3 regions of the Streptomyces sp. NPDC043878 genome follow, and region 2 is predicted to be linked to each of the others. Evidence: riboswitches for the same ligand, from Rfam matches in the RefSeq annotation. Region 2 holds a riboswitch; each other region holds the start of a gene.

Region 1 (5,094 bases), on a different contig from region 2:
ACCCGGACCGCCTCGGGCCCGAGGTCGGCCAGGATGTGCGAGGCCCGGGCGAACAGGAAGTCACCGGTGAGGACGGCGACCGAGTTGCCCCAGCGGGCGTTCGCGCTGGGCACCCCGCGCCGCACGTCGGCCTCGTCCATGACGTCGTCGTGGTACAGCGTCGCCAGGTGGGTCAGCTCCACCACGACCGCGGACGGCACGATCCCCGGCGCGTACCGGTCACCGAACTGCGCGGCGAGCATCACGAGCAGTGGCCGGAAACGTTTGCCGCCCGCGCGCACCAGGTGCTGGGCGGCCTCCGTGATGAAGGGGACCTCGCTCTTGGTGGCTTCGAGCAGCCCCTCCTCGACGGCCGCCATCCCGGCCTGGACATCGGCTTCCAGAGCCTGGTCCCGCACGCTCAGCCCGAACGGCCCGACGACGGTCACGAGGGGTCTCCTGTCTGCTGGTGTCCACTGGCGATCACACGGTTTGTCGATAGGTCGCTGCGCTCACTCAAGTCAGCGTATCCGGTCACGTTTCGATCACCGATAGCGCCCACGGTTCCAGGCCAGGCGGTATGGGATCACGACCGGAATGTTTTTGATCACTCGATAAGGACTGATATCTGTCGGGTTAGCTGAAATTAGTCGCATCTGTCACCAATCGCGACGGCCGCCGGGCCCATCGGCCCGCGCGGCCGGAAACACTCTGCGGCCCCTCGCCTGCAGTATCCCCACGCCCCTGAGCACGGGACGGCCCACCAGGCCCCGCGTGTCCCCCTCCCGGGGCCCCGCGCCATCGCCGCCGACTCCCCCGCGTCGCCCGTCACCTTCACCTCCCCTACGGTCGCCCACCCCGGCACACCGGAATCGCGTACGGGGGCGATGGGCCAGGGGCGCCGCGCCGGGGGTCCCGTTCCACCTCGGGGGCCCTTTCACCTGGAGGCCCCCTTCCAGTGCCGGGCCGCCCGATGGTTCCGGCACCGGAAGGTGACCCCCAGCGCCGGGCCGCCCGACAGCCCTGCGCGCCGGCCCCGCAGCCGGATCCGCGCACCGGCCCGCACGCCGACCGCACCGACCCACCCACCCACCCACCCACGCGCACCCGCCCGACAGGACAGCCCCAGCCATCCCTCCCCCGCACTCACGGAAGTGGATTTCCCCGGCGGCCGGTTGACCACGAGTTAGCCCTATTGCCCGAATTGCGCGACTTGTTCGCGCCCGTGAGTTGGGTCACGCACACCCGGACCCCCTCCCGCGCCACCGTCGCCCGTACCGCCTTGAAGTGAAAGCGAGTTGAGAGTTGGCATCCGCAAAGGATCAAGTACCCCATACGCCCCAGACCAAGGTCAAACGCTCGAATGGCGATTCCGGCACTTGTTCCGGACATGTGCTCTCGCATACGTTCCCGGCCTGTCGGGTGGACGCCTAATCCTGCCGCCGCCCGAACCGAGACCCATCGACGAAGACACCGCACGGCAGGAGCGGGGGACCCAGGTAAGTCGCCGCACCGGAAGTTCCAGGACAAACCGGTACGGCTGGGGGTGAAGTCACGTCCGTCAGGGCGTGGCCGGGCAGCTCCCGCCCGAACCCGACAGCTCACCTCGCAGGCGCCGGAGAGGACACAGTCATGCCCGCTGCCGCTCAGCACCGACGTACCAGAACCGCCCGTCTCGCCCGCAGGCTCGCCGTCATCGGCACCGGAGCCGCCGTACTGGCCCTCCCGGTCATCGGCGCGAGCACCGCCTCCGCCGCCACCCCGACGGTGACCACCGCCTCCACGCTGGGGTACGCCAACAACCTGGACGGCTGGATCCGTGCCTCGCTGACCGTCATGGCCCAGCACGGCATTCCGGGGTCGTACAACGGCATCTACCGCAACGTCATCCGCGAGTCCTCCGGCAACCCCTACGCCATCAACCTGTGGGACTCCAACGCGGCCGCGGGCATCCCGTCCAAGGGCCTGCTCCAGGTCATCGACCCGACGTTCCGGGCCTACCACGTCGCCGGTACCTCGTGGAACTCCTACGACCCGGTCGCGAACATCACCGCCGCCTGCAACTACGCGGCCGCGCGGTACGGCTCGATCGACAACGTCTTCGGGGCGTACTGAGCACTGCCCGTGAGGGCCGGCGCCCCGGCGCCGGGGCGCCGGTGCCGCCGGCCTCCGGTCCGATCGGCGGATCAGACCGGCCGCCAGGCCCTCCGGGGCCCGGGGAAGAGACGTTCGAGGACGACGGCCACGCCGTCGTCCTCGTTCGACGTGGTGACCTCGTCGGCCACCGACCGCAGTTCGGGGTGGGCGTTGGCCATCGCCACCCCGCGGGCCGCCCAGTCGAACATGGGGATGTCGTTGGGCATGTCACCGAAGGCGATGGTCCGGTCCGGGCCGAGGCCCAGGTGTTCCGCCGCCAGGGCGAGACCGGTGGCCTTGGTGACGCCGCATGGCTGGAGTTCGACGGTGCCGGGTCCGGACATGGTGACCGTGGCCAGGGAACCGGCCACCGACCGCGCCGTCGCCGCCAACTCGTCGTCGCTCAGGTAGGGGTGGCGCAGCAGCACCTTGCTGATGGGCTCGCACCACAGGTCGTCGCGCCGCTCGACCCGGAGCGCCGGGAGGGTCGGGTGCGGCATCAGGTAGCCGGGCTCGATGAGCGTGAGGCCGTCGACGCCGTCCTGGTCGACCGCCGCGTACACCTGCCCGACCTCGGCCTCGATCTTGCCGAGGGCGGTCTCGGCCAGCTCCCGGTCCAGGGTGACGGACCACAGCAGACGGTCCGCTCCGGCGTCGTACACCTGCGCGCCCTGTCCGCACACCGCGAGCCCCGTACTGCCGAGGTCGTCGAGCAGGGGCCGCACCCTGGGCGCCGGGCGGCCGGTCACCACCAGATGCCGGGCACCGGCCGACGCCAGGCGGGCGAGCGCGGCGAGCGACCGTTCGGAGAGGGTGTCGTCGCCGCGGAGCAGGGTTCCGTCCAGGTCGGTGGCGATCAGTGAATACGCGGTGGGAGCGGCCATGATCAGAGAATACGGATGGAACGCCCCGGCGACTCGACTCGAACCGGACGGCTCCTGGTTTCACATGCGTTGACCCGAGTTCCGGTTGCCGGGTGTCCGTTACTGCTCGCCGGATGCCGGGAGTTGAGCGGTTCGGCGGTTACGGCCCCGGGCGGTCCCCGGCGTCGGACGCCCACCGGGAACGGTCGGAACCGGCCTACGCGGACTCCCGGACCACCAGTTCCGTCGGCAGGATCACGCCCGCCGTGTCCTCGCCGGCGATCTGGGCGAGGAGCATCCGGACCATCTCCGCGCTGATCCGGTCGAAGGGCTGGCGCATGGTGGTGAGGGCGGGGGCGATGGCGGTGGCCGCCGGGGAGTCGTCGAAGCCTCCGACAGCGATGTCATCGGGGACCGAACGGCCCTCCTGCTGAAGCGTGTTGACGACTCCCTGGGCCATGAGGTCGGAGGCGACGAACACCGCGTCCAGGTCGGGGGCCCGCTTCAGCAGCAGCCGGGCCGCCTGCTCGCCGCCGGTGCGCCGGTAGTCGCCCTCGACGACCAGCGTCTCGTCGTAGGGCAGGCCCGCCTCGGCGAGCACCTCGCGGTAGCCGGCCAGCCGGTCGGTGCCGCCCGGGGTGTCGAGCGGGCCGGTGATCATGGCGATCCGGCGGCGGCCGGTGGCGAGGAGGTGGCGGACCATCTCGCGGGCGCCGTCGCGGTCGTCGGCGGCCACGTAGCTGACCTTGGAGCCGAGGCCGAGCGGTTTGCCACAGGCCACCAACGGGATGCCGGCGGCGCGCAGTTCGGCGGCGACCGGGTCACCGCTGTGGCTGGACACCAGCAGGACGCCGTCGACGTGGCCGGAGGTGATGTAGCGGGTCAGCCGGCGGCGGTCGTCGCGGGAGGAGGCCAGCATCAGCAGCAGCGGGACGTCGTGCCGGGCGAGGTGTTCGGTGCAGCCGCGCAGCAGCACGTTGAAGTTGGGGTCCTCGAAGAACTTCTCCTGCGGCTCGGTGAGGAGGAAGGCCACCGAGTCGGAGCGTCCGGTGCTCAGGCTGCGGGCGTGCCGGTTGACGACGTACCCCGTCTTCCTGATGGCGGCCTCCACGGCCCGGCCCGCGGCGGGCGAGACGTAGTGGCCGCCGTTCAGGAAGCGGGAGACGGTGCCCCGCGACACGCCCGCCTCCCGCGCCACGTCGTGGATGGTGGGCGGCCTGCGGCGTCCGTTCGCGCTGGTGGTCATGTTCCTCGTTCGTGACGGTACGCAAGGGTCATACGGCCCTCAGGACTTGATCGAGCCGCTCAGCAGGTCCAGCGACCAGAACCGCTGGATCACCAGGAACAGCGCGATCAGCGGGAGGATCGCGAGCAGACAGCCGGTGATGACCAGGGTGTAGAGGGCGGGCTGCGAGGCGCCCTGGGCCAGCAGGGTGTAGAGGCCGAGGGTGAGCGGGAACTTGGTGTCGTCGGCGAGCATCACGTACGGCAGCAGGAAGTTGTTCCAGATGCCGACGAACTGGAACAGGAACACCGTGATGAGGCCCGGCATCATCATCGGCACCGCGATCCGCGAGAAGATCCGCCACTCGGAGGCGCCGTCCATGCGGGCGGCCTCCATGAGTTCGGCGGGCACCGAGGCGGCCGCGTAGATGCGGACCAGGTAGACGCCGTACGGGGAGAGGATCGACGGCAGCAGCATCGACCAGTACGAGTCGGCCATGCCCGTCTTCGACAGCAGCAGGTACTGCGGGACCGCCAGCACGACGCTCGGCACCAGGACCCCGGCCAGGATCAACTTGAAGACGAACTCCCGCCCGCGGAAGGAGTACCGGCCGAGCGCGTAGCCGCCGGCGGCGGAGACCGCGGTGGACAGCAGGGCGCCGAAGCCCGCGTAGAAGGCGGAGTTGGCCATCCACTGCCAGTAGATGCCGTCCCGGTAGTCGGTCAGGTCCTTCAGGTTGTCGAGGAGGCCGCTGCCGGGGGAGAAGGTGAAGGTGGAGAACAGCTCCGACCGGTCCTTGGTCGCCGCGAGGACCACCCAGACCACGGGGACCAGGCAGTACAGGGCGCCGAGGATCAGCACGAGGGTGGGGATCCAGGCGGTGCGCCGGGC
Region 2 (5,094 bases):
GCGGCGTCGCGGCGGGGAAGTCGGGCATGGGGGTCTCCCGGGTCCGGAGGTCCAGATCTGCTTCAGATTTGAAGCAGATCCATGGTCTGGGACCCTACCCCATGCTTTAAATTTGAAGCAACAGGTCTCCGGGTGAGGACGGGAACCGACCGGCCGGTGCGCGGCGGCGGTCAGGAACAGGGCGGCGAGGACCGCCGCCGCCACGGCACCTCGTCGGCGGCCGGGTGCTCCCCGTCCCCCTCCAGGGCCCGCGCGACACCGGTGCAGATCTCCTCCAGCTGGGCCACCTGCTCCCCGGTGAGCCGGTCGAACAGCAGCGTCCGTACGGTTTCGACGTGCCCCGGCGCCGTGCGCTCCAGGACGGCCATCCCCTCGTCGGTCAGCGCGGCGACACTGCCCCGCTTGTCCCACCGGCAGTTCTCCCGCCGGACCAGACCGTCCTTCTCCAGACGCGTCACCGCGTACGTCAGCCGGCTGCGCGTGATCTTCGACCGCTCGGCGAGGTCGGTCATGCGCAGCCTGTGCTCCGGCGCCTCGGAAAGATTGGCGAGGATGGAGTAGTACAGGTGGGGCATGCCGGCGTCCTGCTGGAGCTGCCGGTCGATCGCGTCCTCCAGGAGGTGCGTCGCGGCGATGTACGCGCGCCAGGCGCGCTGCTCCTCCGGGGTGAGCCAGCGAGTCGTCATGGAGCCAGTGTAGTTTTGTTTCAAACTTGAACCAAGCCCGGCCGTCACCACGGACCGGGCCCCGCCCACCACCGTCCCGTCCCACCCAGCCGGGGGAGCACACCCGATGGCCCACCCGTACGTCCTGCTGTCCGCCGCCGTCTCCCTCGACGGCTACCTGGACGACACCGGCCCCGAGCGCCTCCTGCTCTCCGGCCCGGCCGACTTCGACCGGGTCGACGAGGTGCGCGCCTCCGTCGACGCCATCCTGGTCGGCGCCGGCACGATCCGCGCCGACAACCCCCGGCTCCTGGTCAACTCGCCCGCACGCCGGGCCGCCCGGGTCGCCGCCGGCCGGCCCGAGTACCCGCTCAAGGTCACGGTCAGCGGCTCCGGCGACCTCGACCCGGCCGCCCACTTCTGGCACACGGGCGGCGAGAAACTCGTCTGTACGACCGACAAGGGCGCCGAACACCTGCGCCGCTCGCCCGTCGCCGCCGACGTCGTGGCCCTGGGCCCCGAGCTCGACTGGCGCCGCCTCCTGGAACACCTGCACGACGTACGCGGGGTCCGGCGCCTCATGGTCGAGGGCGGCGGCCGCGTCCACACCCAGCTCCTCCAGCAGGACCTCGCCGACGAACTCCAGCTGGTCCTGGCCCCCCGGTTCGTCGGCGACCCGGACGCGCCCCGGCTGTTCGGTCCCGGCTCCTACCAGGGCGGACGGCTGCGTCTGGTGGAGACCCGGCGGATCGAGGACGTCGTCCTCACCCGGTACGAGCCCACCGCCCCCGGCACCGGCGACGTACCCGCCCCGGCCGACCGGCACTGGCTCGCCCTGGCCTGCGAGCTCGCGGCGCTGTGCCCGCCGTCGGACACGGCGTTCAGCGTGGGCGCCGTGGTCGTGGCCGCCGACGGCACGGAACTCGCGCGCGGCCACTCCCGGGAGGGCGGCGACCCGGTGGTCCACGCCGAGGAGGCGGCCCTCGCCAAGCTCGGAGCCGACCCGAGGCTGGCCGGCGCCACGGTCTACAGCAGCCTGGAGCCCTGTGCCCGCCGCGCCTCCCGCCCCGCGCCCTGCGCCCGGCTGATCCTCGACGCCGGGGTACGGCGGGTGGTCACGGCCTGGCGGGAGCCGGACACCTTCGTCGCGGCGGCCGACGGGAACGGGCTGCTCGCGACGGCGGGCGCCACCGTGGTCGTCCTGCCGGAGTACGCGCGGCGGGCCCAGGCACCCAACCGCCATCTGCTCGGCTGAGACGCCTTCGGCCGTGGTCCGCGGGGCCCGGAACAACGCGTGTGCTTCGGGCCCCGCGGATGACGTACACTGGTTTCAACGACGCGGGGTGGAGCAGCTCGGTAGCTCGCTGGGCTCATAACCCAGAGGTCGCAGGTTCAAATCCTGTCCCCGCTACTGAAGGCCGAGGGCCGGAATCCGAAAGGGTTCCGGCCCTCGGTGCGTTCGCCCCCGCGCGAGGGTGCGGTGCGCCACGACGCCCGATGTCACCCCGGGTGAGCGGTCGGAAGCCCTGGGGTGAGCGGCCGTGGAGCCGTCCCTGCCGGTGAGTACCCGTCGGTTCCCTGATCCGCGGTCAACTCGCCCGTTTTCCGCCGCTCATGACCAGAAAGTCCTGCGCGGAAAGTTTAATGATCAAGACGAACATCTTGGAAACGGGTACCCGGGTCTATTAACGTTCGATAACGCAGCGCGGTCGTCCCAGCCGTCACAAGAGTCGGCTCCGTGCGCACACGTCGAATCCCGCAAGGGAACCGGGGAACCACACCTTGGGGTGAATCGCATGTGAACCGCCGTTCGGCACGGTGGGTTTACGCGCGTAGGAGACCTTCCTGCTCCGAACCCGTCAGCTAACCCGGTAGGCGAGAAGGAAGGAAAGGAGCACGCCCACGTGGCGTCCAACCCGCCTGCCCCGCATGCCCCGTTCGTGCCCAGCCCGCGCAGCACCGAGCCCTTCGGCTCCGGCGGCCTCCGCACCGACGAGGGTCCGTGGGAGGAGTGGAATCCCACCGAGGAGTCCCTTCGTCCCGTACGTGGCCGGCACCGCGTCTCCAAGCAGCGCGGCGGGGGACTCGCCCGCAGCTCCACCGTCCTCGGCGTCGGCGTCATAGCCGCCGTCGGCGCGGGCGGCATGGCCAGCGCCAACACCGGCAAGCCGCCCGTGTCCATCTCCATCCCCGACCTGCCCTCCGTGGGTTCCCTGCTGTCGGACGACAACTCCTCCCCGGTTGCCGATCAGGGCGCCGCGACCGCCCTGAGCAGCGTCGGAGTGACCTCCGCCGACACGGCACGGGGCACCAGCGACGCCGGCGAGGCACTGCGCAGCCGGATCATGGCCCAGGCCGAGCAGCAGCAGGACCAGGTCGACACCAAGGCCGCCGCCGTCGCCGCGGCCGCCGCCGAGAAGCAGGCCACCGCCGCCGTCGCCAAGGCGGAGAAGGCGGCCGAGGCCAAGGCCGCCGCCGCGAAGGAGAAGGCGGAGAAGGCCGCCGCGCAGAAGGCCGAGGCCGCGCGCCTGGCGGAGCTGGCCAAGCAGTACACGCTGCCGACCTCCTCGTACACCATCACCTCGACCTTCGGTCAGGCCGGCTCGATGTGGTCCTCCGGCTACCACACCGGCCTCGACTTCGCCGCGCCCACCGGCACCCTGATCAAGGCGATCCACGGCGGCACCATCACCGAGGCGGGCTGGGCCGGCTCCTACGGCTACCGCACGATCCTCACCCTGGACGACGGTACGGAGCTGTGGTTCTGCCACCAGTCGTCCATCAGCGTCACCGTGGGCCAGAAGGTCGGCACCGGTGACGTGATCGGGCGCGTGGGCGCCACCGGCAACGTGACCGGACCGCACCTGCACCTGGAGGTCCACCCCGGCGGCAGCGCCGACGGCATCGACCCGATGGCCTGGCTGCACGGCAAGGGCCTCACCCCCTGACACCCCGCCCTCCTGGACCCCGGTGGTCCTGACGCCAACCCCCCGGCCTCAGGACCACCGGTTTCCCGTGTTTACGGGGTCTTTGCGGCCGGCACGGAATGGGGCACTCCGGACCGCGTGTTGACTTGAGGCATGACTGTTCTCCGCAAGCTCGGCTCATCCGACCTAGAGGTCTTCCCGCTCGCCCTCGGTGGCAACGTCTTCGGCTGGACCGCCGACGAGGCGACCTCCTTCGCGGTGCTCGACGCCTACACGGCCGCCGGCGGCAACTTCGTCGACACCGCCGACTCCTACTCCGCCTGGATCGACGGCAACCAGGGCGGGGAGTCCGAGACCGTCATCGGCAACTGGATCAAGGCGCGCGGCAACCGCTCCGACGTCGTGATCGCCACCAAGGTCAGCCAGCACCCGCAGTTCCAGGGCCTGTCCGCGGCCAACATCAAGGCGGCCGCCGACGCGTCGCTCCGCCGGCTGGGCACCGACCACATCGACCTGTACTACACCCACTTCGACAAGCCGGAGACCCCGGTCGAGGAGATCGTCGGCGCGCTCGACGAGTTGGTGAAGGCGGGCAAGGTGCGGCACATCGCCGCCTCCAACATCTCCCCCGAACGCCTGAGCGCGTCCCTGGAGTTCTCCGACCGTGAGGGCCTCGCCCGGTACGTGGCGATCCAGCCCCACTACAACCTGGTCTCGCGCGACACCTACGAGGGCGGACTGCGCGACCTCGCCGAACGGTCCGGCCTCGCCGCCGTCCCGTACTTCGCGCTGGCCTCCGGCTTCCTCACCGGCAAGTACCGCCCCGGTACGACGGTCGACAGCGCCCGGGCCGGAGCGGCCGGCAAGCACCTGGAGACCGAGCGCGGCCGCCGGGTCCTCACCGCGCTGGACGAGATCGCCCAGTCCCACGACGTCCCCGTGGCCACCGTCGCCCTGGCCTGGCTGGCCGCCCAGCCGACCGTGGCGGCGCCCATCGCCTCCGCACGGACGGTGGAGCAACTGCCCGCCCTGCTCGGCGTTGCGGACCTGCGCCTCGCCGCGCCCGAGATCGACCGCCTCACCGAGGCGTCCGCCTGACGCCGGGGACGGTCGGCGGCGCGTGACCACCGGCAGAGGGCGGCCGGGACCGGCGCTCCGAGTGGTACGGCTGTGACCGGCTCCGAGTGGTACGGCTGTGACCGGTACGCGCTATGAGCGGTACGGGTTGTACACCGGGTACGGGACCATCGGATGTGCTGGGGCGTGGCTGCCGTGCGCGTCACCGCTAAGGACGGGGCCCGCGCTTCCCGCGCCGCCGGGGACGGGTCCGTAGGGGTACCCGTGTCCGGGGCCGTGTCCCTGGCCGGCGCCGTGGCCCGTCCCCGTCCCGGCGGTGGCATGGCCGTAGCCGTACACCCCGTACACGGGCCAGGGCGGCGCGGTCACCGGTACGGGCGGGGCCGTGGCGCGCGCCGCGTAGTCCAGGGCCGGACGGGCCACTT
Region 3 (5,094 bases), on a different contig from region 2:
ACGGCCTGGCCCGGCTGGCCGGCTCGGGCCGGGTCGCGATGCCGGAGCTGGAACTGCTGCCCGCCTCCTACGACCTGCCCGGTGCCCGGCTGCTGGACCTCGTGCAGGTCATGGACCGCATCCGGGTCGAATGCCCCTGGTCGTCCCGCCAGACCCACGAGGGCCTGGCGAAGTACGGCATCGAGGAGGCGTACGAACTCGTCGAGGCGATCGAGGACGGCGACCGCGCGGAACTGCGCGAGGAACTGGGCGACGTGCTGCTCCAGGTCGTCTTCCACGCCCGTATCGCCGAGGAGGGCGACCCGCGGGACGGTTCGGACGCCTTCTCCATCGACGACGTGGCCGCCGGTATCGTCGCCAAGCTCATCCACCGCCACCCGCACGTCTTCGGGGACGAGACCGCCACGACCCCCGAGGAGGTCAAGGCGCACTGGCTGCGCACCAAGGCGGTGGAGAAGCGGCGCACCTCGCTGACCGAGGGCGTCCCGCTCGGGCAGCCGGGCCTGGCGCTCGCCGCGAAGCTGGCCTCACGGGTGCGGACGGCGGGACTCGAGGTACCGCTGCCGAGGGGGGAGGGCGCCGGGTACGAACTGCTCGCGCTGGCGGTGCGCGCCGAGGCGGCGGGCGTGGACCCGGAGGCGGCGCTGCGGGCGGCGGCCCGCGCCTACCGGGACGCGGTGCGGGTCGCGGAGGGCGTGGACCGGGAGCCGGCCGCGCCGGATACCGTCGGGGAGTGACCGACCAGCCCCCGCCCACGCCCCCCGCACCCGACCTCTTCACCTGGGAGTTCGCCGCCGACCCCTACCCGGCGTACGCCTGGCTGCGCGAGCACGCCCCCGTGCACCGCACGCGGCTGCCGAGCGGTGTGGAGGCATGGCTGGTCACCCGGTACGCGGACGCCCGACAGGCCCTCGCCGACCCGCGGCTCAGCAAGAACCCGGCGCATCACGACGAGCCCGCGCACGCGCGCGGCAAGACCGGCATCCCGGGTGAGCGCAAGGCCGAGCTCATGACCCATCTGCTGAACATCGACCCGCCGGACCACACCCGGCTCCGGCGGCTGGTCTCCAAGGCGTTCACTCCGCGGCGGGTCGCCGAGTTCGCCCCCCGGGTCCAGGAACTCACCGACCAGCTCATCGACGGGTTCGCGGAGCGCGGCTCAGCGGACCTCATCCACGAGTTCGCCTTCCCGCTGCCCATCTACGCGATCTGCGACCTGCTCGGCGTCCCCGGAGAAGACCAGGACGACTTCCGGGACTGGGCGGGCATGATGATCCGGCACGGCGGCGGCCCGCGGGGCGGGGTGGCGCGGTCGGTGAAGAAGATGCGGAACTATCTCGCCGAGCTGATCCACCGCAAGCGCGCGGCGCTGCCCGCCGAGGCGGGGCCGGGCGAGGACCTCATCTCCGCGCTGATCCGCGCCTCCGACCACGGCGAGCACCTCAGCGAGAACGAGGCGGCGGCCATGGCGTTCATCCTTCTCTTCGCCGGGTTCGAGACCACCGTCAACCTCATCGGCAACGGCGTGTACGCGCTGCTGAACCATCCGGGGCAGCGCACCCGCCTCCAGGAGTCCCTCGCCGCCGGCAACAGGGGCCTGTTGGAGACGGGGGTGGAGGAACTCCTGCGCTACGACGGCCCGGTGGAGCTCGCGACCTGGCGGTTCGCGACCGGGTCGCTGACCCTCGGCGGGCAGGACATCGCGGCGGGTGACCCCGTCCTCGTGGTCCTCGCGGCCGCGGACCGGGACCCGGAGCGGTTCGCCGATCCGGACGTGCTCGACCTCGGGCGGCGGGACAACCAGCATCTCGGGTACGGCCATGGCATCCACTACTGTCTCGGCGCCCCGCTCGCCCGGCTGGAGGGCCAGAGCGCGATCGGCACGCTCCTCACCCGGCTGCCGGACCTGCAACTGGGTGTGGATCCGGCCGACTTGCGGTGGCGGGGCGGCCTCATCATGCGCGGACTGCGTACGCTGCCGGTGGAGTTCACGCCCCGTGGATGACTGCTCCCACCTGCGTAAAGGTGACATGGCCTCAACTCTGTGATGTTCACGTGATCTACGCGGCATTAACTTGTGACAAGTGATCGTGTGCCTATACGTTCACGGATCAGCGCGGTCCCCGGCTGTGGGCGCCGCGCGGTCACTGTCGTTCTGCGAAAGGTCTCCGCATGCTCTCCGGGAACGGTCGACACCGTCGCCCCCGTCAGGCTCCGGCTCTCCTCGTGGCAGCCGGCGTGACCGGCTCCGCCATCGCGATCCCGCTGCTCGGCGCCACCGGGGCGAGCGCGGCCGCCGGCACCACCTGGGACCAGGTCGCGGAGTGCGAGAGCGGCGGCTCCTGGAGCGAGAACGCGGGTAACGGCTACTACGGCGGCCTCCAGGTCTCCCAGGAGAACTGGGAGAAGTACGGCGGCCTCGAGTACGCGTCGAGCGCCGACGAGGCGAGCCGCTCCCAGCAGATAGCCGTGGCCGAGAAGATGCTCGACGACCAGGGCATCACCGCCTGGCCGACGTGCGGTCTGCTCGCCGGGCTCAGCAAGGACTCCGGTTCGGCCGACATCGACACCGGCCTGGGCACCACCGCGCCCGACTCGTCCGACTCCGGCTCCTCTGGCTCCTCCGGTTTGTCCGACTCATCGGAATCGTCCTCGTCTTCGTCCTCTTCCTCGCCCTCGGCGTCGCCCACCTCGTCCGGGGCGTCGGCGAGCGCCGGGGCCGGCACGAAGAAGAAGGACGACTCGGCCAAGTCCGGTACCGCCTCCGGCGCCGGCGCCGACAAGAGCGCCGATTCCCGCGCCGATCAGGGCGATCCGGGCACTTCCGGCAACTCGTCCTCCGGTGCGGTGAAGCAGGATGAAGCGGACAACGTTCAGCAGAGCGTGGGCACTTCGAGCCTGGTCGACACCGGGTCGCTGAGCTCCGGCCGGCACCGCGGTGGCAGCGCCGACGAGGACGCCACGACCGACGCCGCCCCCTCCGCCGGCCGCCACGTCGCCGGCGAGGGCGACGCCTCGCCCGTCGACTCCTACACCGTCCGCCTCGGGGACACGCTCGCGTCCATCGCCGACTCCCTTGGCCTCGACGGCGGGTGGCGCGCGCTCTACGACGCGAACAGGGACGCCATCGGTGTCGACCCGAGCAGCATCGCCCCCGGTCAGACCCTGCGAGTCGGGGTCTAACCGGGCGAAAAGCAGCGGGAGTTCGCGTCACACTTATGGCCGAATGTCCGCTTTGGTGAAAGTGTGGGATGACTCTCAGAAGCCCTGATCGTCTTTGAAATTCGCCGGATCACCTGTCTACGGTCGTGACCGCTCGTCAACACGAGCCCCGGCGGCCGCAACGCCGAATCCTGCCAGCGGCCGTACGGGAACAGTCGTCGCGTAATGCGCCGTAGGCAGGAGCGGGGGACCCAAGGTAAGCGCCGCGCCGGGCAGTTGACGGAACGGCTTGGGGTTAAGCCACGCCTCCCACGGAGGTGTGGCCGGGCAACTCAACCGGCCCGAACCCGACAGCTCACCTCGCAGGCGTCGGTGAGGGGATCAACCATGCTGTTTTCCGGCAAGGGCAAGCACCGCCGCCCGTCCAAGGCCACCCGCGTCGCCACGCTCGCCGGCGTCACCGGTGTCGCCATCGCCGCCCCGCTCATGGCGGCCGGCAACGCCTCCGCCGCCACCACGTCCGAGTGGGACACCGTCGCCGCGTGCGAGTCCGGCGGCAACTGGTCCATCAACACCGGCAACGGCTACTACGGCGGCCTGCAGTTCTCCGCCTCCACCTGGGCCGCGTACGGCGGCACGCAGTACGCCTCGACCGCCAACCAGGCCTCCAAGGCGCAGCAGATCGCCGTCGCCGAGAAGGTCCTCGCCTCCCAGGGCAAGGGTGCCTGGCCGGTCTGCGGCAAGGGCCTGTCGAGCGCCGGCTACAGCGGCTCCGGCAGCACCGGCACCTCGTCGAGCGGCTCGAACAGCTCCAGCGGCTCGAACAGCTCCAGCGGTTCCAGCAGCAGCTCCTCGGCCACCACCCGCTCGACCTCCGAGCAGCCGGCCTCCCGTTCCGCGGAGCGCCCGGCCGCCAAGAAGACCGTCAGCACCCCGACCGGCAAGAAGGTCAAGAAGGGTGACGGCGAGTACAAGGTCGTCAAGGGCGACACGCTCAGCTCGATCGCCGAGAAGCACAAGGTCAAGGGCGGCTGGCAGAAGCTGTTCCAGCTGAACAAGGACATCGTCGACGACGCCGACTTCATCTTCCCGGGCCAGCAGCTCCACCTGAAGTGACACCCGGCCCGTAGCCGAACCACAGCGCCCTCACATCCGGGCCCCGCAGGCTGGGGCCCTCGTGAGGGTCACCCCCCGTCCCCACGGGCTCCCCGCTCCGGTGCGTCTTCCCCCGTACGTACCGGAGCGGGGCTTTCTGCTGTCCGGCACCCCGCTTTCGGGCTCCGCGCAGCTCCGCTCTTTGTTCCGTTCGGAAACAATTTCCTCTCGGTTCTGTCCACGACGTGGCCGGAAGGCCGACCGATCCCCCCGGGGCGGTTAGGCTCGTCCCGCAGAGCCCCGGCGGCGCTGCGCCTGCCGGGCCCCGGCCCGGCCGTACCCGCGTCACATTGAAGAAGGAGATGCTCGTGCCGTCCATCGACGTCGTCGTAGCCCGGGAAATCCTGGACTCCCGAGGCAACCCCACGGTCGAGGTCGAGGTCGGCCTCGACGACGGCAGCACGGGTCGTGCCGCCGTTCCGTCCGGCGCCTCCACGGGTGCCTTCGAGGCCATCGAGCTGCGCGACGGTGACCCCAACCGCTACCACGGCAAGGGTGTCGAGAAGGCCGTCCTCGCCGTCATCGAGCAGATCGGCCCGGAGCTCGTCGGCTACGACGCCACCGAGCAGCGCCTGATCGACCAGGCCATGTTCGACCTGGACGCCACCGACAACAAGGGCTCCCTCGGCGCCAACGCCATCCTCGGCGTCTCCCTCGCCGTCGCGCACGCCGCCTCCGAGGCCAGCGACCTGCCGCTCTTCCGCTACCTGGGCGGCCCGAACGCGCACCTGCTGCCCGTGCCGATGATGAACATCCTGAACGGCGGCTCGCACGCCG

What was found. Region 2 has a riboswitch for cyclic di-AMP ahead of AC07AZ_RS03705 (M23 family metallopeptidase). Riboswitches for the same ligand answer to the same signal wherever they lie in the genome.
Region 1: linked by a shared signal. The riboswitch ahead of AC07AZ_RS06525 (transglycosylase SLT domain-containing protein) and the one ahead of AC07AZ_RS03705 (M23 family metallopeptidase) in region 2 are both predicted to bind cyclic di-AMP.
Region 3: linked by a shared signal. The riboswitch ahead of AC07AZ_RS23595 (transglycosylase family protein) and the one ahead of AC07AZ_RS03705 (M23 family metallopeptidase) in region 2 are both predicted to bind cyclic di-AMP.

The regions. Positions count from the first base shown of each region.
Region 1 covers NZ_JBWKDW010000003.1:167,135-172,228, reverse strand. The annotation lists gene AC07AZ_RS06530 (polyprenyl synthetase family protein) at 1-428, opposite strand, end outside; cyclic di-AMP (ydaO/yuaA leader) riboswitch at 1,441-1,609, shown strand; gene AC07AZ_RS06525 (transglycosylase SLT domain-containing protein) at 1,612-2,094, shown strand; gene AC07AZ_RS06520 (HAD family hydrolase) at 2,166-2,999, opposite strand; gene AC07AZ_RS06515 (LacI family DNA-binding transcriptional regulator) at 3,196-4,224, opposite strand; gene AC07AZ_RS06510 (carbohydrate ABC transporter permease) at 4,264-5,094, opposite strand, start outside.
Region 2 covers NZ_JBWKDW010000002.1:17,824-22,917, reverse strand. The annotation lists gene AC07AZ_RS03725 (GTP cyclohydrolase II) at 1-28, opposite strand, end outside; gene AC07AZ_RS03720 (MarR family winged helix-turn-helix transcriptional regulator) at 171-686, opposite strand; gene AC07AZ_RS03715 (dihydrofolate reductase family protein) at 793-1,920, shown strand; tRNA gene AC07AZ_RS03710 (tRNA-Met) at 2,003-2,076, shown strand; cyclic di-AMP (ydaO/yuaA leader) riboswitch at 2,403-2,558, shown strand; gene AC07AZ_RS03705 (M23 family metallopeptidase) at 2,570-3,613, shown strand; gene AC07AZ_RS03700 (aldo/keto reductase) at 3,746-4,690, shown strand; gene AC07AZ_RS03695 (PrsW family intramembrane metalloprotease) at 4,802-5,094, opposite strand, start outside.
Region 3 covers NZ_JBWKDW010000017.1:89,882-94,975, forward strand. The annotation lists gene AC07AZ_RS23580 (nucleoside triphosphate pyrophosphohydrolase) at 1-737, shown strand, start outside; gene AC07AZ_RS23585 (cytochrome P450 family protein) at 734-2,005, shown strand; gene AC07AZ_RS23590 (transglycosylase family protein) at 2,173-3,183, shown strand; cyclic di-AMP (ydaO/yuaA leader) riboswitch at 3,381-3,546, shown strand; gene AC07AZ_RS23595 (transglycosylase family protein) at 3,550-4,278, shown strand; gene eno (phosphopyruvate hydratase) at 4,620-5,094, shown strand, end outside.